DNA from 3 places in the Lelliottia sp. GFLA7 genome. Region 2 is predicted to be linked to each of the others. Evidence: predicted binding sites of a transcription regulator. Region 2 holds the regulator's gene; each other region holds the start of a gene.

Region 1 (7,517 bases), on a different contig from region 2:
GCCTGATGTTCTTTACGCCTGGCGTTCCGTCAGAATTTAAAGTCATGGTTGAGCAGGAGATCCTGCCGCGTCTGCGCGAGCGTTTTACGCTGCCTGAGCCGCCGCTGTGCCTGCGATTGACGACGTTTGGCCGCTCAGAAAGCGACCTGGCGCAAAGCCTCGATCATCTCAAGCTGCCCGAAGGCGTGTCGATGGGCTATCGCTCCTCGATGCCGATCATTGAGCTCAAGCTCACCGGACCGGCAACGCAAAAAGCCGCGATGCTGGCGGCATGGCCTGAAGTGCAGCGCGTGGCGGGTGAGAATCTGATTTTCGAAGGCACCGAAGGGTTACCCGCGCAAATCGCCCGTTGCCTGAATGAACGCCAGCTGAGCCTGACGCTCAGCGAGCAGTTCACCAGTGGTTTGCTAGCCTTACAATTATCGCGTGAAAACGCCTCCTTGCTGGCGAGCGAAGTGGTGCCCTCGCAGGAAGAGACGCTGGCGCAAACCGCGCACTGGGCGGCCGATCGTCGGGTGAAACATTTCGCCGGACTGGCGCTGGCAGTGACAGGGCTGGAAGATGAGCATCTTAATTTTGCGCTGGCGACGCCGCAGGGAACCCACGCATTACGGGTCAAGATGAGCATAACCCGTCACAGTCTGCAGGTGCGTCAGGAAGTGTGCGCGATGATGGCGCTGAACATGCTGCGCCGCTGGTTGAACGGCAAAGATGTTGCCAGCGAACATGGCTGGATTAACGTGGTGGATACGCTGTTTATTGAGTAAAAATATCGGGGCCAAAAGGCCCCGATAGTGATCACCCCAGCGCTTTGGCGAGTAGAGAGATGGGATGTTCGCAGCGTTTGCTGGTGGACATCTCAATTTGCCATTTGCAGGTTTCGCAGTCGGTCACCACGATGTCTGCGCCGCTCTCTTCAATCTGGCGGAACAGGGGCGCACCAATCGCCTGTGACGTCGGGTAGTTTTCGCTTTTAAAACCGTATGTACCCGCAATCCCGCAGCAGCGCGAATCCAGAACCGTCAGCTCAAGACCCGGAATCAGCCTCAGCAATTCCAGCGTGTAGATCGACCAGCCCATTTTTTCCATATGACAGGGCGTGTGATACACCACTTTCAGCGGCAACGGTTTCAAGGGCAGCGTCTGGCCGTTATCCAGTTTGCGCCACAGGAAACGCGTCGCCAGCTCAATGTGCTCGCGCAGATCGCTGTTGTCCACATCCAGCACATGCGGGTACTCATCGCGCAACGTAAAGGTACAGGTGGACGAGGTAGCAAGCACCGGAATGCCTTTCCCGACAATCGCTTCTCGAAGAGACGACACGTTGCTTTGCGCCTGTTTACGCGCTTTGTTGGTAAAGCCGTTGGCGATCAGCGGCACGCCGCAGCACTTCTCTTTATTCAATAGCTGTACGCCGGTGCCCATCGCGTTTAACACCGTGATCAGATCTTTGCCCAGCTGCGGGTGGTTATAGTTCACGTAACAGCCATGGAAAAAGGCCGCCTGATCGGCGTAAGTTGCCTGCGCCTCGGCGACCGATTTGTACCAGCGGCGGAAGGTGCCGTGTGAATATTTTGGCAGGCTGCGGTGATGATCGATTTTAAGCGCCACGTCGAGCAGCTGACGCACTGGCTTCAGTGAGGTTGCTGCATTCACCAGTGGCGCAAATGGGGTTGAAACGCTGCCCATCAGGTCCGTGTGGCTCAAAATGATATCGCGCAGTTTTGGCGTCTGTTTGCTGTATTGCGCTCGCGCACGCTGAATGATGTCACCGATTTTGACATCGGAAGGACACGCGACTTCGCAACGTTTGCAGTTGATACAGTATTTCAGCGCCTCATCGTACAAAGCGCCATCTTTCAGACGCAGGCGCTCGCCATCTGGTCCCGCCTGTTTCGGGCCAGGATAATGCGGATTCACGCTGCTGACCGGGCAAACCGTGGTACACACGGTGCACTTAATGCAGCTTTCAAAACGGGTGTCGTTCATTGCTCGCCTCCTGCACGCTGGCAAATCTGTTCTGCGGCATACAGGGCGGTGATAGCGCACACGCCGCCACCGCAGCCCAGTGCGATGGGATCAAAACCGCCCAGCACGGAACCGATAGCGTAAAGATTATCGACGGGCGAGCCGGAAAGCTGCGGCCGTAGGGTGTTGTCTGTGATGACGCCAAACTGCTGCCACGGCTGCGGAGCGAAGAAATCGCTTTGATACCAGTCCGCTCGGGAGGTATTTTGCCGCACATCCAGACCCAGCACGGCTTCGCGTATTCCTTCGCGTGTGCTGATAAGGCCGTTGCTGAAAAAACTGCCGCTCGCCAGCACCACAAACCGCGGACGTAGCGGGATATCGCCATGATTTCGCGTCCAAAGGGCACTCACGACGCCGTTGTCGAGCGTCACTTTTTTGACTTCATCTCCGGCCATCCAGACGCCGCCCTGGGCAATAAACTGGCGCTGGAGTTGATTGTGCAGGCGTATGCCCGGCACCGAAGGCGGAAGGGTCGGCAATAAATAGAGTGCGCACGCTAGCCGGTCTGACAGCCAACGCCAGAGGCGATTATCCGCCAAACCAAAACAGGCCGGCATGTACAGCGCATCACAATCCTGGCTGAGCGGCTGTAAGGCGTCGAACAGCAGCGGCCATTTGTCATCGTTATCAAGAAAACGGGCGATATTCACCGCGCGAAACTCGCTGGCGTTATCGCGCAGCACGTCCAGTTCCGGCAACTCTATTTCTGCGGTATCGGCGCTGATGCCCTGATTACGCAGCGATGCGGCGGCAAGATGTGCCTGAAAATCCAGAAAACCGCTAATACCGACCACACATACGCGCTGCGATTGAATCGGGGCGACGGGAACCTCTTCAGGGCTGAGCCACGCCGGACGCAGCATGCCGAGCGGGGTGACGCGCTGATGATTTTGACGCGCATGGCCGCGCAGTCGCGGCCCGCACGTGGCGAGCAACGTTTCAGTCTCATCGGCAAGACGCGCGATGTTGTCCGTGCCCACTAGCCGGTAGGGATGCTCTGCGGGCAATGCATCCGGGTTTTGCAATGCCATTAACGGTGTGTCTACCGCGGAGCTGTCAGGAAGCGCGCCCAGCAAATCCAGCGATCCGGAAGAAAAATGCAGAGCGCTTTGGCCACGACTGACAATCGCACATCGCAGACCGCGCTGCGTAAGCTTAAGCCCGCACAGGATCCCTGCCAGACCGCCGCCGATAATCACCGTATCAAACTTCATCGTGCTGCTCCTTTTCCAGTCCGCATAATCCCTGGTATACCCAGCGGGTGAATTCGCTTTCGCGCAGCGCATCGCCCCAGGCGACAGGCTGCACGCCTTTCCAGCGTTCGTTGAGAAACTCGCTCAACTGCGCGAGCGATTGTGCTGATGTGGTGACGTTGAAGCGCTGCAAAAGCCCGGCAGCGCGACACGCGCACAGTTCTCCCTGACAGGTCCCCATGCCGACTCGAGTCCGGCGACGTAAATCGAGCAGATTATTGACCGTCAGATTTTCAACCGCATATTGCACTTCGCCCGCCGTTACGGCTTCGCATTCGCACACCAGGCTGCGGCTGAGACGGCTCTGGCCGAGCCAGGCTGGCGTGCGATCGCCATGCCGGTAGAGGGCCGAACCGCGCAGTGGTGCGGGGAGCGAGATAATTTTTTGCAGCGTTTTTTCGCTGGATTCCTGCGAGCCTGGCAGAGGGCGTTGCGCCGTGGAGCAGGGCTGCGTGTTGCCCAGCTTCTGGCACACGGCGTCTGTCGCCCACTCGGCCATCAATCGATAAGTCATCAATTTGCCGCCGGTGATGGTAATAAAACCTTCCATTCCGTCGCGTTTGGCGTGATCCATCAGGACAATCCCACGGCTGACGTTGCGCCCGGTGGGGTCATCATCGCTGGCTACCAGCGGACGTACGCCGGCATACGCGCGAAGAATGCGCGTTTGCGCCATGATCGGAGCCAGTTTTTCGCCTTCACGCAGCAGGGTATCCACCTCTTCGGCAGTGACGCGGTTGCAGTCGATATCGTTATAGTCGATGTGCATGGATGTGGTACCAATCAGCGAAATGGTATCGCCAGGCACCAGAATGTCTGCGTCGGACGGCTTGCGGCAGCGGTTAATGACGTGACTGTTGATGCGGTGATCGAGGATCAGCAGCGAGCCTTTGGCCGGGAACATGCGGATGGAGAGGTCGGCATATTCTGCGATGAGCTGACCCCAAATTCCGGCGGCGTTGACCACCACGTCGGCATACAGCTCGCTATGTTCGCCGTAAAGCGTGTCATAGACGCGCACACCCCGCACGGTATCACCCTCGCGGATAAGACCGGTGACTTCATGCGCCGTCAGAACGATTGCGCCATGCTCGCGCGCGTCAAGCATGTTGGCGGCGGTCAGGCGGAACGGATCGACGGTTCCATCGGGCACTTTCACTGCGCCAATGAGCGCGGGATTCACCGAAGGTTCAAGACGTCTGGCGAGCGCAGGATCGAGCATTTCGGCGCGAATACCCGCTTCGGTGCAGGCATGGACGAAGGTCTGCTGAAACGCGAGATCGTCTTCGGGCAGGGTAATAAACAGGCCGTCGGTAGGCTCAATGCAGTGACGGGCGATGCGTTTGAGAATTTGGTTTTCTGCGATGCACTCGCGGGCGGACTCGTTGTCGGTCACCGCGTAGCGCGCCCCGCTGTGCAGTAAGCCATGGTTTCGCCCGGTCGCACCGGTGGCGATATCATGACGTTCCAGTAGCGTAACCTTTAGCCCGCGCAGGGCGCAGTCTCGTGCGATACCAGCACCTGTTGCGCCGCCGCCGATGATAATCACATCGCTATAACGAGGATCGCGGAGTGTCATTATCTTCCCTCATGTTCGTTTTTTACTATTCAGCCACATTAATAGTGTAGTTTGTTTGATTTCGAACATAATCGAGCGCAATACGAAACTAAAGCGTGATCTCATGCGCTTATTTGCTCATGTTGTCATATTTCTGTAACAATCTGTGCGTTGATTCACAGTAACAATCGCTGTGATTTTTTAACATCGCGGCCTCTGGAATCGGGGGGCCACACGACCTCGAAAATTTATGACATGGCCACGGAGGCTCTAATGCTCAGTATCTTCAAACCTGCGCCGCATCAGGCGCGCGTGTCAGAGGCAGAAGTCGACCCGCTGTACCGTCGCCTGCGTTGGCAGATTTTCCTCGGTATTTTCTTCGGCTACGCCGCTTACTATCTGGTGCGTAAGAACTTTGCGCTGGCGATGCCGTATCTGGTTGAACAAGGATTTTCACGCGGTGATTTAGGTTTCGCGCTATCGGGCATTTCGATTGCCTATGGATTTTCCAAATTCATTATGGGGTCCGTTTCGGATCGCTCGAACCCGCGCGTCTTCTTGCCCGCGGGTTTGATTCTCGCGTCCGCGGTGATGTTGTTTATGGGCTTTGTGCCGTGGGCAACGTCCAGTATTGCCATCATGTTTGTTCTGCTGTTCCTGTGCGGTTGGTTCCAGGGAATGGGGTGGCCGCCGTGCGGGCGTACCATGGTGCACTGGTGGTCGCAGAAAGAACGCGGCGGAATTGTGTCAGTGTGGAACTGCGCGCATAACGTCGGGGGTGGTATTCCTCCGCTGCTGTTCCTGCTGGGGATGGCGTGGTTTAACGACTGGAAAGCGGCGCTGTACATGCCTGCTTTTGGGGCTATCGTTATTGCGATCATTGCTTTTGCTCTGATGCGTGATACCCCGCAATCGTGCGGCCTTCCGCCGATTGAAGAGTATAAAAACGACTACCCGGACGATTATAACGAGCAGCATGAAGAAGAGCTGACGGCAAAACAGATCTTCATGAAGTACGTCCTGCCCAACAAACTGTTGTGGTACATCGCTATCGCCAACGTGTTTGTTTATCTGCTGCGTTACGGCATCCTCGACTGGTCGCCGACCTATCTGAAAGAAGTGAAGCATTTCGCACTGGATAAGTCGTCGTGGGCCTATTTCCTGTATGAATACGCCGGTATTCCAGGGACGCTAATTTGCGGCTGGATGTCGGACAAAGTGTTCAGAGGTAACCGTGGTGCAACGGGCGTGTTCTTTATGACGCTGGTGACCATCGCCACAATCGTGTACTGGCTAAATCCTCCGGGAAATCCGGGCGTGGACATGGCCTGCATGATTGTGATCGGCTTCCTGATTTACGGTCCGGTGATGCTGATTGGTCTGCACGCGCTGGAACTTGCGCCGAAAAAAGCCGCAGGGACTGCCGCGGGCTTTACCGGACTGTTCGGTTATCTCGGTGGTTCGGTTGCAGCGAGCGCCATCGTGGGTTACACGGTCGACTTCTTCGGCTGGGATGGCGGCTTTATGGTGATGATTGGCGGCAGCATTATGGCGGTATTGTTGCTGATCGTCGTCATGATTGGCGAAAAACGTCATCATGCGGAAATGATGCAGAAACGAGGCTAAAAAAATGCCCGCGAAAGCGGGCATTACATTTCGATTTCGATATCGCCTTTTGCCCGGCAACAGCAGGGCAAAATTTCCCCTTCGTTGATAAACGCCAGCGGTTCCGTTAGCCAGTCCACTTGTCCTGCCACTAAACGACAGCGGCATGATCCGCAATAACCCGCACGACATTGGTACTCAACTTCAACCTGATGCGACTCTAATGCCACCAGCAGGGAAGGGTGTTCTTCCCGGCATAACACTTGTGTACCGGAAAGGCTTAACGTTACGCGGCTCATCAGAGCTCGAAGCTGCTCAGATCGTCAGTGTTCACTTCGGAATCAATCTGACCGACCAGATAAGAACTCACTTCCACTTCCTGCGGCGCAACCTGCACGTTATCGGACACCAGCCAGGTGTTGATCCACGGAATCGGGTTAGAGCGCGTTTTGAACGGCAGCTCAAGCCCTACAGCCTGCATGCGGATGTTGGTGATGTACTCAATGTACTGGCACAGAATATCTTTGTTCAGGCCGATCATGGAGCCGTCGCGGAACAGGTATTCTGCCCACTCTTTTTCCTGCAGGGCGGCCAGCACGAACAAGTCATAGCATTCCTGTTTGCACTCTTCGGCGATCTCTGCCATTTCCGGGTCGTCCACGCCGCTGCGCAACAGATTCAGCATGTGCTGAGTGCCGGTCAGATGCAGCGCTTCGTCACGGGCGATTAGACGAATGATTTTGGCGTTACCTTCCATCAGTTTGCGCTCGGCAAACGCAAACGAGCAGGCAAAGCTGACGTAGAAGCGGATCGCTTCCAGCGCGTTGACGCTCATCAGGCACAGGTACAGCTGTTTTTTCAGTGCGCGCAGATTCACGGTGACGGTTTTGCCGTTAACGGAATGCGTGCCTTCACCCAGCAGATGCCAGTAGCTGGTCATTTCGATCAGCTCATCGTAATAGTGGGAAATGCCTTCCGCGCGTTTCTGGATCTGCTCGTTGGTGACGATATCGTCAAACACCACCGCCGGATCGTTAACGATGTTACGGATGATATGGGTGTAAGAACGC
Region 2 (7,517 bases):
GAGGTCGGGCACGTTTCTTTATGCTTGTGCTAACTGACGCTCGCGGCGGCGTTTAAACACCCAACCGATCAGCAGCAGCGCGATCCAGGCAAAACCGACATACAGCGAAATACGCGTATCCGGATGGTAACCAATCAGGCCGATAATAAAGACCAGGAAGATCAGGCCAACCACCGTCGTCGGCACGCCGCCCGGCACTTTGAATTTCAGCGCTTTTACCTCTTCAGGCGGCAGACGGCGGCGGAACGCAATCTGCGACAGCAAAATCATAATCCACACCCACACCGTCGCAAAGGTCGCCAGTGACGCAATCACCAGGAAGACGTTTTCCGGCATGATGTAGTTCAGATAAACCGAGAGCAGCAGCGCAACGGTCATCACCAGCACGGTGACCCACGGCGTACCGCGACGCGACGTTTTGGCGAACACTTTCGGTGCGTTCCCCTGCTCTACCATGCCGTGAAGCATGCGTCCCACGCCAAATACATCGCTGTTGATGGCTGAAAATGACGCCGTCAGCACCACAAAGTTAAGAATGCTGGCCGCGAACGCAATGCCCAAATGCTGGAAAGTGAGGACAAACGGACTGCCATTAGTGCCCACCTGATTCCATGGATAAATGGACATAATCACAAACAGCGTTCCCACGTAGAACACCAGAATGCGCATCGGCACGGAGTTAATCGCGCGCGGAATGGATTTCTCCGGGTCTTTCGCTTCACCGGCGGTGATCCCGATAATCTCGATACCGCCATAGGCAAACATCACCATTTGCAGCGACATCACCATCCCGAGCCAACCGTTGCTAAAGAAGCCGCCGTTGGTCCACAGATTATGGATCCCGGTCGGCTGTCCGCCGTTACCAATACCCCAGATAATGATGCCAAAACCGACAGCAATCATGATGATAATCGTCGCGACTTTGAAGAAGGAGAACCAAAACTCCAGCTCACCAAATACCTTAACGCTCATCAGGTTGACGCCGCAGATGATCAGCACCACGCTCAACACCCAAATCCAGTTCGGTACCAGCGGGAACCAGACGCCCATATAAATGCCAAAGGCCGTCACGTCGGCAATCGCCACAATCAGGATTTCGAAACAGTAGGTCCAACCGGTGATATAGCCTGCCAACGGGCCTAAGTTTTCCTGCGCGTAGCGAGAGAATGAGCTGGCAGAGGGGTTGTGAACCGACATCTCGCCCAGCGCGCGCATAATGATATACGCCGCCACGCCGCCGATAATATAGGCCAGCAGGACGCTCGGGCCGGCCATTTTGATGGCATCTGCCGAGCCATAAAAAAGACCCGTTCCGATCGCAGAACCCAGCGCCATAAAACGAATATGACGGGTGCTCAATCCACGTTTTAGTTTGTTAGTGCTTTCCATTTAAATCTTGCCATTCAACACGAAAAAAACAAAAAACCACGGGGCCATAAGCCCCGTGGTTAAACAATTTGTGATTGATTAATGCGCGCTGGAAGTGACCTGCCGCCCTGCTGCTCGATCCCAGATAATCGCCAGAATCAGCGCCACAACGGAAGGCATTAACCAGGCCAGCCCCTGCTCTGACAGCGGTAAACGCTGAGTCCAGGCCGGAAGTATACCGCCAATGGCCGACGCTTTAATCCCGTCAAGGATACCAAAAATAAAGCTGATAAACATGGCAGGCGCAATAATTCGGGAGGAATTGTTCCACCACGGGCGGGTGAAGCTTAACACCACCAGAACGATACACGGCGGATAAATCGCGGTCAGCACCGGGATAGAGACCTGAATCAGGTGGCTCAGCCCCAGGTTAGAAACCGCCATCGAAAAGCCGCCGAGGATAAACACCAGCGTGCGATAAGAGAGCGGAACGTACTGCGCAAAGAACTCTGCACAGGCGCATGTCAGGCCAACGGCCGTGACCAGACACGCCAGGAAAATCAGAATCGCCAGCATGAAGCTGCCCGCGCCACCAAAGGTGTGCTGAACGTAAGCATGCAGAATGGCGGCACCGTTTGCGCTCTGATCGACCAGAGATGCGCTATCGGAACCCAGGCGGAACAGCGCCAGATACAACAGTGCCAGACCCGCACCGGCCATCAGGCCAGCCCAGACGGTATACCGCGTTAACAGTCGCGCTTCGGTCACGCCGCGAGAACGTGCTGCGTTGACGATAACAATACCGAACGCCATAGCACCCAGCGTATCCATCGTCAGATAGCCGTTAACGAAACCGTTCGAGAACGCCGCATTCTTATAAGCGTCCATGGCATCGCTGATCGGACCCGCAGGCCAAATCACCGCGGCAACCGCCAGCACAATCAGCGCCAGAATTTTCAGCGGAGCAAGGAAATTGCCGACGGTATCCAGCAATTTACCGGGATAGAGCGAAACCAGAATGACAATCGCGAAGTACACCACGCTGTAAATCAGCAGCGGCAGCGGACCGTCACCGGTCAACGGCGCGATACCGACTTCAAAGGAGACCGTCGCGGTACGCGGCGTTGCAAACAGCGGCCCGATGGCCAGATAGCACACGACTGCCAGTAACACACCGGCCACTTTGCCAATCGGTGCGCTGAGGCTATCCACGCCGCCGCCCACTTTCGCGAGTGCGACAACGGTAAGCACCGGCAAACCCACAGCCGTAATCAGGAAGCCAAACGCCGCCATCCAGACGTGTTCACCCGCCTGCAAGCCAACCATGGGAGGAAAAATGATATTACCTGCGCCGACGAACAGCGCAAAAGTCATAAAGCCCAGCGCGATGATGTCACGCGATTTTAAATGATGGGTCATAGAACCTTACTGCCTGTGGATGTGGTGTTGAAAACGTTGAGATTTTCGCCATCCCTCTCGGGACGATACGGCGGAAAATTAACTCAATTTCAGCGGGATATGCTCCCGTCCTGGCGCAGCGAAGAATAGTTTTTCGGTTTACCGCGCAAATACAGTCGGTCTGACAGTATATGGGGCGCAATTTAAACGCTTATAACGTTTAAAGGCAAGGAGGGATCTTAAAACCAGAACAATATGCCAGCATGGGAAAACAGACCAGCACAATCCGCTAAGTATAAGAAAAACTCATGGCTAATCATGCGAACAAAAAAGCATCAGCCGTATAAAATTCATCCGCGTTTCGCTTGACTGCAAAGCAAACAGGCCAGCAAACGCTGGCCTGTGGAAAGGAAGGCTGACACACCTGCTGTCAGGCACTTTTTTTGGCAATTAATCGTTCCGGGATGACAAAACTGAATCGCGTTCCTTTACCCGGCGTACTCTGAATATCAAGTCGGCTATCGTGATGATTCAATGCATGCTTCACAATCGCCAGGCCCAGCCCACTGCCGCCCGTTTGTCGTGAGCGTGCTTTATCGACGCGATAGAAACGCTCAGTCAGACGCGGAATGTGCTCCGGCCCAATGCCCGGTCCGTTGTCTTCGACGCTAAATTCGGCCCCCGTCGGCACATGCTGCCAGCGCACTACAATGTGGGTGCCTTCCGGCGTGTGATTTACGGCGTTATAGACCAGATTCGATATCGCACTGCGCAGTTGCTCTTCACTGCCGAGAACTTTCAGCGCGCTATCAACCTCAAACGTCAGCTGATGCTTTTTATGGCTCAACGTTTGCGCTTCCCGCTCCACCACGCGCAGCATCATCGGAACATCAATAGTTTCATTCAGTGCCAGGGTCGGGGCGGCTTCAATTTTCGACAGCGTCAGGAGTTGCTTGACCAGTCCTTCCATGCGATGCGTTTGCTCGCGCATCGTATGTAGTGCTTTCTCTCGCGGCGCGCCTTCCAGCGTTTGCTCCTGCATCATCTCCAGATACCCCTGAAGCACGGTCAACGGCGTGCGCAGCTCGTGGCTGACGTTGGCAAAGAAATTACGACGAGCCCCTTCAAGCTGGTGCATTTGGGTCACATCACGCGCCACCATCAACCACTGCTTGTCGCTGTAAGGCATGATGCGAATCTCAAGGTGACGGCCATTATTCAGCACCAGATTGTGCGGGCGAGTAAATTCACGTTTTTTCAGATACAGCGTGAATTCGGGGTAACGCAGAAGGTTCAGGATATTCTGGCCGTTATCGTCTGGCCAGCGGAGTCCAAGCAGCTGTTGTGCAAGACCATTACACCAGAAAATCGTCCCTTCTTCGGTGGTGAGGATCACCGCATCCGGCAGTGATTCTGCGCCGCTACGAAAGCGCTTGATCAGGCTTCCCAGCTCGCGACGACGCTTTTTATTACGCATCTGCATCTGGTGTAAGCCGTAAAGCAACGGCTCCCAGCTTCCGCTCCCCGGCGGCGGCGTCATGCTGCGATCCACCCACAGCCACCACGACAGACGCAGTAAATTCCAGAAATGCCAGATCAACAGGCCGGTCACTGCCGCCAGTAAAAACCACGGCAGATAGCCAAAAATAGCCCCCAAAATGAAGGCCGGGAGACAGCATAAGATCAGTTCAAAAACGAGCCTTTTCCATGACAGACGTTCCAGCACGCGTCACACTCCTGTCAGTGTTCAGAAACGGGTCGAAAAACGATAACCCGTACCGCGCACCGTTTGCACCATGCGATCGTGGCCGCTGTGTTCCAGCGCTTTTCGCAAGCGGCGAATATGCACATCAACCGTTCTGTCCTCAACATACACGTTTGTTCCCCAAACGTTATTCAGCAACTGCTCACGACTGTAAACGCGTTCCGGATGCGTCATAAAGAAGTGCAACAGCTTAAATTCGGTCGGTCCCATGTCGAGCGGATTTTCACCCGTCATCACGCGATGCGACGTAGGATCCAGACTCAGCCCCTGCATCTCAATCACCTCTTCCACCGCCATGGGTGAAATCCGGCGCATCACCGCTTTAATACGTGCCACCAGCTCCTTCGGTGAAAACGGCTTGGTGATATAATCATCTGCACCCGTTTCCAGCCCGCGCACGCGATCTTCTTCTTCACCGCGCGCCGTGAGCATAACGACAGGAATATCGCGGGTCATCGCTTCACGTTTGATGTGTTTGATAAATTGCAGTCCAGAGCCGCCAGGCAACATCCAGTCAAGCAGAATCAAATCAGGCCAGGGTTCGTTCAGCTGATTCACCGCGCTGTCATAATCTTCAGCTTCTATCGGCTGAAAACCGTTTTGTTCGAGCACGAAGCACACCATTTCACGAATTGGAGCTTCATCTTCTACGACCAGAATACGTCTCGCCATACTTTACCCTGTCTTATTGAGGTTAAAAGTTTGTAATGCGGCGTCATTATGCGTCAGATTTATGACAGATTTATGAAAAACATTGCCTCTATGAATAGCAAACTATTGTTTTATTACAGCTGTTATTTCCCCTTCCCTCGACATTTATCGCCATAAAAGCCGCGAAGTTGCCGCATGTCGGCACATCTCACAGCCCCATGCTGACACCTGTAATCATCAGGATTGAGCTGATGCAGCCAACACAGAGGCAGCCTGAAGGATCAAGTGTATAATCCCTTTCACCTTTTTTTGCCACGGATCTGTTATGCGCATACTTCACACCTCGGACTGGCATCTGGGTCAAAATTTTTACAGCAAAAGCCGCGCGGCCGAACACGAAGCGTTCCTGAACTGGCTGCTGGAAACAGCGCTGACGCACCAGGTTGACGCAATCATTGTCGCCGGTGATATTTTTGACACCGGATCGCCGCCCAGCTATGCGCGCGAAATCTATAACCGCTTCGTGGTCAATTTACAGAAAACGGGCTGTCATCTGGTCATCGTCGCGGGCAATCACGACTCGGTGGCAACGCTGAATGAGTCACGCGATATTCTGGCCTTTCTGAATACCACTGTAGTGGCAAACGCCGGGCACGCACCGCAAATCATCAAAAAACGCGACGGCACGCCGGGCGCCGTTATCTGCCCGATTCCCTTTTTGCGTCCACGTGACATCGTTCAAAGTCAGGCCGGTCTGACCGGCGGCGAAAAGCAAAAGCACCTGCTGCAGGCCATTACCGACTACTATCAGCAGCAATTTTTCGACGCCTGCGCCTTGCGCGGTGAAGCGGCGCTGCCCGTTATCGCCACCGGCCATTTAACCACCGTCGGCGCCAGTAAAAGTGACGCGGTACGCGAAATTTATATCGGTACGCTGGATGCGTTCCCGGCGCAGAATTTCCCACCCGCCGATTACATCGCACTCGGCCATATCCACAGGGCGCAGAAGATTGGTGGCAGCGAACATATTCGCTACTGCGGATCGCCCATTTCGCTCAGCTTTGACGAAACGGGCAAACCCAAAAGCGTGCATCTGGTCAGTTTTATCGACGGGAAACTCAGCGCGGTAGACACGCTGGAAGTGCCGGTGACGCAGCCGCTGGCGGTGCTAAAAGGCGATCTGGCGGCCATTACCGCACAGCTTGAGCAGTGGCGCGACGTGGAGCAAATCCCGCCCGTCTGGCTGGATATCGAAATCACGACAGACGACTATCTGCATGATATGCAGCGCAAAATCCAGGCACTCACGGAAACGCTGCCGGTTGAGGTTTTACTGGTGCGCCGCAGTCGAGAACAGCGCGAGAAAATTCTGCTCAGTGCGCAACGCGAAACGCTCAGCGAGCTGAAAGTCGAAGAGGTTTTTGAACGCCGACTGGCGCAGGAAGAGATTGACGACGCGCAGCGCGCCAGACTGAACGAGCTGTTCACCCATACGCTGCATGCGCTCAATGATGAGGAAGAAAACGCATGAAAATTCTCAGCCTGCGTTTGAAAAACATCAACTCCCTGAAGAGCGAATGGAAAATTGATTTCACCGCCGAGCCGTTCGCCAGTAACGGTCTTTTCGCAATTACCGGCGCGACCGGCGCAGGCAAAACCACCCTGCTCGACGCCATCTGCCTCGCGCTGTATCACCAGACGCCGCGTCTGAATAAAGTCACACAATCACAAAATGATCTCATGACGCGCGACACCGCTGAATGTCTGGCAGAGGTGGAATTTGAGGTCAAGGGCACCGCTTATCGCGCTTTCTGGAGCCAAAGCCGCGCGCGTAATCAGCCTGACGGGAATTTACAGGCACCGCGCGTGGAGCTGGCGCGCTGCGAAGACGGTAAAATTCTGTCTGACAAAGCCACAGACAAAATTGAGCAAACGGCCACGCTGACCGGTCTGGATTACGATCGTTTCACGCGCTCTATGCTGTTGTCGCAGGGGCAATTTGCCGCCTTCCTCAATGCCAAACCTGGCGAACGCGCCGAGCTGCTGGAAGAACTTACCGGAACCGAGATTTACGGTCAGATTTCCGCAAGGGTCTTTGAACAACACAAAGCCGCACGCACGGAGCTCGAAAAGCGCGAAGCGCAAGCGGCTGGTGTGATTTTACTGAGCGAAGAGCAGCAACAGCAGCTCACCCAGAGTTTGCAGGCACTTACTGACGAAGAGAAAATGCTGCTGGTACAGCAACAGAATCACCAGCGCGATTTTCACTGGTTGACCCGTCATGAGGAACTCCAGCGTGAACAGCAGCGCGCGTTAACCTCGCAACAGGAGGCGC
Region 3 (7,517 bases), on a different contig from region 2:
GCGCATCACTGACCGAGTGGACAGTGATCTTTCTTGCCGGCGTAATTTTCGGATTATTGAGAGCCATTAGTCGCGCATAAAAGGATTAATTAACGTTATATTAACTCATCTTGGGATTCATCTTGAGAATGAAAGCATTTAATGTTTAGTTAAAAAGGCTATGCACACATTTTGTAGACAACCAAGTGATTGATTAATGAACAAAACAGAATTCTACGCGGATCTTAACCGTGATTTCCAGGCATTGATGACAGGGGAGACCAGTTTTTTAGCGACTCTGGCTAACACCAGCGCGTTGCTGTTTGAACGTCTGTCGGATGTGAACTGGGCGGGTTTTTACCTTCTGGAAGGAAATACGCTGGTACTTGGACCGTTCCAGGGCAAGCTGGCGTGCGTGCGAATCCCTGTAGGTCGGGGCGTATGCGGTACGGCGGTTGCACAAAATCAGGTCCAGCGCGTTGAAGATGTACATGCCTTCGACGGACATATTGCGTGCGATTCGGCGAGCAATGCCGAAATCGTTCTGCCGCTCAGCGTAAACAATCAGATTATTGGCGTTCTGGATATCGACAGTACCGCGTTTGGCCGCTTCACTGATGAAGATGAGCAGGGCCTTCGTGAGTTAGTCGCAAATCTTGAAAACGTATTAAACGCGACCGATTATCAAAAATTCTTTGCGAGCGTCGCAGGATAATCAACGGATAACGTAGCATTTACGGATGGCGTCATTATAATGTCGCCTGTTCATGCCTGCGGCTTATTGGCAACGTCCGTTGTAATCAGGAAATTTCATGGAAAATCAACCTAAGTTGAATAGTAGCAAAGAAGTTATCGCCTTTCTGGCAGAGCGTTTCCCACAGTGTTTCAGTGCTGAAGGCGAAGCTCGCCCCCTGAAAATTGGTATTTTTCAGGATCTGGTAGCGCGCGTTGAGGGTGAGATGAGTCTCAGTAAAACCCAACTTCGCTCTGCCTTACGTCTTTATACTTCAAGCTGGCGTTACCTTTACGGTATCAAGCTGGGCGCGACGCGTGTCGATCTCGACGGCAACCCTTGTGGTGAGCTGGACGAACAGCACGTCGAGCATGCCCGTAAACAGCTTGAAGAAGCGAAAGCGCGTGTTCAGGCACAGCGTGCTGAACAGCAGGCGAAAAAACGCGAAGCTGCCGCGGCGAATGGTGAAGAAGCGCCTCGTCGTGAACGCAAACCGCGTCCTGCTCCGCGTCGTAACGAAAATAGCGAGCGCAAACCGCGTGCTGAGAAGCCAGCGGCTAAAGCACAACCTGCGCCTCGTGAAGAACAACGCCACACTCCGGTTTCTGACATCACCGCGCTTAGCGTTGGTCAGTCTCTCAAGGTGAAAGCGGGTAACAATGCGATGGATGCCACAGTACTCGAAATCACCAAAGATGGCGTTCGTGTGCAGCTGACTTCTGGCATGTCAATGATTGTACGCGCAGAACACCTGGTGTTCTGAAACGGAGGCCAAGCCTGGCATGAACACTCTTTTTAAGATCACCGCACTGGCAGGCCTGTTAGCAATAACAGGCCATGCTTTCGCTGTGGACGATATTACGCGGGCCGATCAAATTCCGGTATTAAAGGAAGAGACTCAGCACGCAACGGTGAGTGAGCGCGTGACGTCGCGTTTCACCCGTTCGCACTATCGTCAGTTCGATCTCGATCAGGCCTTTTCGGCCAAAATCTTTGATCGCTACCTGAACCTGCTTGATTACAGCCATAACGTGCTGCTGGCAAGCGATATTGAACAGTTCGCAAAACGTAAAACCGACGTCGGCGATGAGCTGCGCAGCGGTAAACTCGATCTGTTCTACGATCTGTATAACCAATCTCAGAAGCGTCGTTTTGAACGTTATCAATACGCGTTAAAAGTGCTGGAACGTCCAATGGACTTTACCGGCAACGACAACTTTAATCTCGATCGCAGCAAAGCCCCGTGGCCTAAAACGGAAGCTGAGCTGAATGCGCTGTGGGACGGTAAGGTTAAGTTCGATGAATTGAGCCTGAAACTCACGGGGAAAGACGAGAAAGAGATCCGTGAAACGCTGACGCGCCGCTACAAATCGGCGATTCGCCGTTTGGCGCAAACCAACAGTGAAGATGTATTCTCACTGGCGATGACCGCGTTTGCTCACGAAATCGATCCGCATACCAATTATCTTTCCCCGCGTAACACCGAACAGTTCAATACTGAAATGAGCCTGTCTCTGGAAGGTATTGGTGCCGTGCTGCAAATGGACGAAGATTACACGGTAATCAACTCCATGGTTGCCGGCGGTCCAGCGGCGAAGAGCAAATCCATTGGCGTGGGTGACCGAATTGTTGGTGTTGGCCAGACGGGTCAGGGCATGGTCGATGTGATCGGCTGGCGCCTTGATGATGTGGTTGCGCTCATCAAAGGTCCGAAAGGAAGCAAGGTCCGCCTTGAGATCCTGCCTGCTGGTAAAGGTACGAAGACCAAAATTGTCACATTGACTCGCGAACGTATTCGTCTTGAAGACCGCGCGGTGAAAATGTCGGTGAAAACCGTTGGCAAAGAAAAAGTCGGCGTTCTTGATATTCCTGGTTTCTACGTCGGTCTTACAGACGATGTGAAAGTGCAGCTGCAGAAGCTTGAAAAGCAGAACGTCAGTAGCGTGATCATCGACCTTCGGACCAACGGAGGTGGAGCGCTGACAGAAGCCGTTTCACTTTCTGGCCTGTTTATCCCGTCTGGGCCTGTTGTTCAGGTGCGTGATAACAATGGCAAAGTACGTGAAGATGCTGATACCGACGGTGTCGTGTATTACAAAGGCCCGCTGGTGGTGCTGGTTGACCGCTTCAGCGCGTCCGCATCTGAAATCTTTGCCGCTGCGATGCAGGATTATGGTCGCGCGTTGATTGTCGGCGAACCGACTTTCGGTAAAGGTACGGTACAACAATACCGCTCCCTGAATCGCATTTACGACCAAATGCTGCGCCCAGAATGGCCGGCACTCGGTTCAGTACAGTACACCATTCAGAAGTTCTATCGCGTGAATGGCGGAAGTACACAGCGTAAAGGCGTTACGCCGGATATTATGATGCCGACAGGGACGGAAGAGACTGAAACGGGCGAGAAGTTTGAAGATAACGCGTTGCCGTGGGACAGCATCAATGCTGCCACCTTCGTGAAATCTGGCGACATGACCCAGTTTGGTCCTGAGTTGCTGAAAGCGCACAATGACCGTATCGCAAAAGATCCGGAATTCCAGTACATCATGAAGGACATTGCGCGTTTCAATGCTCTGAAAGAAAAACGGAATATTGTGTCTCTTAATTATGCTCAGCGTGAGAAAGAGAATACGGAAGACGATGCAACGCGTCTGGCACGCATCAATGACCGTTTCAAACGCGAAGGCAAACCGCTGCTGAAAAAACTGGACGATCTGCCGAAGGATTATCAGGAGCCAGATCCGTACCTGGACGAGACGGTGCACATCGCGCTCGACCTGGCGAAGCAGGAAAAAGACAAACCTGCGGTTCAGCCCGCTCAAGTCAAATAAAGACCCGACAGGCACATGAAATTGTGCCTGTTTTTTTTAGTTCTGCAACCTCCCGTCAGTAAGCCAATAAACAATGTAAAGTTGTGTCTTTCTGGTAACTTACACCGCTCGAATCCTTGAAAATAGCCACAATACCCATACGATGTGGGTAATCGCATAGTGCGTTTTGTTAAACAGAGGTTAAAAGAAAATTATGATGCGAATCGCGCTCTTCCTGCTCACCAACCTGGCGGTTATGGTGGTCTTCGGGCTTGTGCTAAGCCTGACGGGAATTCAGTCGAGCAGCGTTCAGGGTCTGTTGATTATGGCGCTGCTGTTTGGTTTTGGTGGCTCTTTCATTTCGTTGTTGATGTCGAAATGGATGGCGCTGAAATCGGTGGGTGGTGAGGTTATCGAACAACCGCGCAATGACATGGAACATTGGCTGATGAACACGGTTGCTCAACAGTCGCGCCAGGCCGGTATCAAAATGCCACAGGTGGCGATTTATCACGCTCCAGACATTAACGCGTTTGCCACCGGCGCACGCCGCGATGCATCGCTGGTCGCCGTGAGCACCGGGCTTTTGCAAAACATGAGTCGTGACGAGGCCGAAGCGGTTATTGCGCATGAAATCAGCCACATCGCCAATGGTGATATGGTTACCATGACCCTGATTCAGGGGGTAGTGAACACGTTTGTTATTTTCATCTCCCGTATTCTGGCGCAAATTGCTGCCGGATTTATGGGCGGTAATCGTGATGAAGGTGAAGGGAACAACGGCAACCCGTTGATTTATTTCGCCGTTGCGATGGTGCTGGAACTGGTCTTCGGTATTCTCGCGAGCATCATTACGATGTGGTTCTCGCGTCACCGCGAATTCCATGCTGATGCAGGATCCGCAAAGCTTGTAGGTCGGGAGAAAATGATTGCAGCGTTGCAGCGTTTAAAAACCAGCTACGAGCCGCAGGAAGCGACCAGCATGATGGCATTTTGCATCAACGGTAAATCAAAATCGCTGAGTGAAATGTTTATGACTCACCCGCCGCTGGATAAACGCATCGAAGCGCTGCGCCGTGGGCAGTACATCAAATAAAATTTGTTTTAGATAACAAAGCAGGCCGGGAGATGCGAAAATATCTCCCGGCTTTTTTATGCCTCTGTGCGAGGTTGAATCACGCGCAGACCGCTGATAATAGCGGCAATCGTTGCCAATGTCCCAGCGGTAAACAGCGCGATATGAGTCCCACTTTGTCCGGCCAGGTTGAACATGAGTGCGACCAGCGCTGCGCCGATGCTTTGCCCTAACAAACGCGCGGTACCGAGCATTCCACTGGCACCTCCGCTACGATGGCGCGGGGCCGCGGACATAATCGTGTGATTATTGGGTGACTGGAATAAACCGAATCCGGCGCCGCAAAGGATCATTCTCCAGATAATATCTGCATCCGTCGGCGAGGCGGGTAACATCGCGAGAGCGAAAAGACCTGTTGCCATCACCACCAGACCCAATGCCCCCAACAATCCTGCATGCACGCGTTCAATCAGATAGCCTGCGAGCGGTGCCATAACCATGGTAGCGAGCGGCCACGGCGTAAGTAGAAGCCCCGTTTCGACCTCTGTACGCCCCACGATGTTTTGCAAAAAGAAGGGGAGCGATACAAGCGCCAGCATCTGCGCGCAGAACGAGCAAATGGATGTCCCGATCGACAGCGAAAAAAGCGGAATACGTAACAGGTCTACGGGCAGCAGAGGCACCGGCAATGCCAGCTGACGGCGAACGAAAAAGAACCCAACGATCAGCATGGCGATAATTTCTGCGGCGATAAGCCTAAGGGATTGCCCCTGCGCAAAACCGCTAAGCGCAGTGATGAGTAGGCCGAACGTCAGCGCGTTCATCACGGCGCTGGGGAGGTCAAAGCGTGGCATCGCGCTTTTTGCTCCGTTTGCCGGGAGATAACGCAGTGCAAAGAGCAGGGCGACAATACCCAGCGGCACGTTAATCAAGAACAGCCATTGCCACGACGCCACGGAGAGTATGGCTGCAGCAACAGTTGGACCTGCAGCAGATGAAACCGCCACAATGAAGGAGTTGATTCCCATCCCACGGCCTAGCTGCCGCTGGGGATAGATAAGCCTTATCAGCGCCGTGTTGACGCTCATTAACGCAGCGCCACCAAACCCCTGCGCAATACGCGCAATAGTCAGCGTATGCAACGAATCTGATAGTGCGCAAAAGAGAGACGTCAGGGTGAAGACGGCGAGCCCGCACTGATAAATGCGGCGATAACCGAACATATCGCCCAGGAAAGAGAAAGACAGCAAAGAAATAACAATGGCTATTTGGTAGGCATTAACGATCCAGATTGAACTCGCGGGTGATGCGTGAAGATCGCTAGCAATCGTCGGCAGCGCAACGTTGGCAATTGCGCCATCAAGAACGGCCATCGAAATACCAATAATAATGGTGGCAATCGCGCCATAACGTTGCGGCAACGGCAAGCCGTCAGAGGGAATTTTTTCCATAGGAAATGAAACGCTCAGGATGTAATATTTGTTAGTGTCACTATTTTAGCACCGATATTTCGGTTTTATGTCGCAGATTTGTAACGAAGTAAACGCAGAACGATTGCAGCAAGGCAAAGGCGAATTTATAATAAAAACCGGTTCTGATTTTTATAAAACACTCGCAATGAGGTGATAAATGGCAATCGCAGATTTGGACAAGCAGCCAGATTCTGTTTCTTCCGTGCTGAAGGTGTTTGGCATCTTACAGGCGCTGGGTGAAGAGCGCGAAATTGGTATTACAGAGTTGTCGCAACGTGTGATGATGTCAAAAAGCACTGTTTATCGCTTTCTGCAAACCATGAAATCCCTGGGTTATGTTGCTCAGGAAGGCGAGTCTGAGAAATATTCTCTGACGCTGAAGCTCTTTGAGCTGGGCGCTCGCGCACTACAAAATGTCGATCTTATTCGCAGTGCTGATATCCAGATGCGCGAACTTTCTCGTTTGACGAAAGAAACCGTTCACCTTGGGGCTCTCGATGAAGACAGCATAGTTTATATCCATAAAATAGATTCTATGTATAACCTGCGCATGTATTCGCGCATTGGTCGTCGTAACCCGCTTTACAGTACTGCTATTGGTAAGGTACTGCTGGCGTGGCGTGACCGTGAGGAAGTTAAAGAAATCCTCCAGGATGTCGAGTACAAACGTAGCACCGAGCGCACCATCACCAGCACAGAAGAACTCCTGACAGTGCTTGATAAAGTGCGTGAACAGGGTTATGGCGAAGATAATCAGGAACAGGAAGAGGGGCTGCGCTGCATTGGCGTCCCGGTATTTGACCGTTTTGGTGTAGTCATCGCAGGGTTAAGTATTTCTTTCCCGACGCTTCGATTCTCGGAAGAGCGTCTGCACGAGTATGTTGAAATGCTGCATACTGCTGCGCGTAAAATTTCTGAACAGATGGGTTATAACGACTATCCATTCTAGCGTGTGAATCATATGAAACGCCGCATCACTGCGGCGTTTTTATTTGTTGTAAGGGCTATTAAGCGGTGCTTAATTAACCGTTATCCACCACCACCTGGCTTTTGCGCAGAATCGGGCAGTTAGACAAACCAATCACACCGCTGTCAGTGTGTAAATATTGCGCAGTGCTGGTGCCTCTGGCGGTGAGGTACTTACACTGAATACCCAAGCCGGCGGCGTTCTCTTTGCTTCCCACCAGTACGCCATAGCCTGATAATAATAAGCCGATCCAAACAATGGCAAGGACAACAATTGTCCGAATGATTAACCGCATTGCTGCCTCTTTTTTTTACTAATAATAGTATTCAGCCTAATAGTTTCGCTATATAAAACAAGTGCATAATTCTTAAAAAAATTTGATGAACGTAGAGTTAGTCCTTGTTTAAGGTAGCCGTGATAACCTGGACACATCAGGTCAAAAAACGGAGTGTGGAGTGAAAAAAATACGCTGGGTAATTCT

Evidence for each region. The regulator PhoB, encoded in region 2, activates phosphate uptake and scavenging genes when phosphate is short. The targets are predictions, from matches to a motif close to CTGTCATAAAACTGNCNNAT.
Region 1: a site for PhoB is predicted at 4,986-5,005, ahead of glpT (glycerol-3-phosphate transporter). Genes of this name have one in related genera too.
Region 3: a site for PhoB is predicted at 6,103-6,122, ahead of kdgR (DNA-binding transcriptional regulator KdgR). Genes of this name have one in related genera too.

Annotation. Positions count from the first base shown of each region.
Region 1 is NZ_JBWLAQ010000002.1:723,808-731,324, reverse strand. Features, by position in the region: gene AC07RN_RS09005 (nicotinamide mononucleotide deamidase-related protein YfaY) at 1-767, shown strand, start outside; gene glpC (anaerobic glycerol-3-phosphate dehydrogenase subunit GlpC) at 799-1,989, opposite strand; gene glpB (glycerol-3-phosphate dehydrogenase subunit GlpB) at 1,986-3,245, opposite strand; gene glpA (anaerobic glycerol-3-phosphate dehydrogenase subunit A) at 3,235-4,863, opposite strand; gene glpT (glycerol-3-phosphate transporter) at 5,116-6,468, shown strand; gene yfaE (class I ribonucleotide reductase maintenance protein YfaE) at 6,492-6,746, opposite strand; gene nrdB (class Ia ribonucleoside-diphosphate reductase subunit beta) at 6,746-7,517, opposite strand, start outside.
Region 2 is NZ_JBWLAQ010000001.1:1,103,534-1,111,050, forward strand. Features, by position in the region: gene proY (proline-specific permease ProY) at 19-1,389, opposite strand; gene brnQ (branched-chain amino acid transporter carrier protein BrnQ) at 1,468-2,787, opposite strand; gene phoR (phosphate regulon sensor histidine kinase PhoR) at 3,197-4,492, opposite strand; gene phoB (phosphate response regulator transcription factor PhoB) at 4,514-5,203, opposite strand; gene sbcD (exonuclease subunit SbcD) at 5,508-6,713, shown strand; gene sbcC (exonuclease subunit SbcC) at 6,710-7,517, shown strand, end outside.
Region 3 is NZ_JBWLAQ010000006.1:112,211-119,727, reverse strand. Features, by position in the region: gene yebS (membrane integrity lipid transport subunit YebS) at 1-67, opposite strand, end outside; gene AC07RN_RS16470 (GAF domain-containing protein) at 197-694, shown strand; gene proQ (RNA chaperone ProQ) at 792-1,475, shown strand; gene prc (carboxy terminal-processing peptidase) at 1,495-3,543, shown strand; gene htpX (protease HtpX) at 3,737-4,618, shown strand; gene AC07RN_RS16450 (MFS transporter) at 4,675-6,048, opposite strand; gene kdgR (DNA-binding transcriptional regulator KdgR) at 6,227-7,018, shown strand; gene AC07RN_RS16440 (YobH family protein) at 7,092-7,331, opposite strand; gene mgrB (PhoP/PhoQ regulatory lipoprotein MgrB) at 7,492-7,517, shown strand, end outside.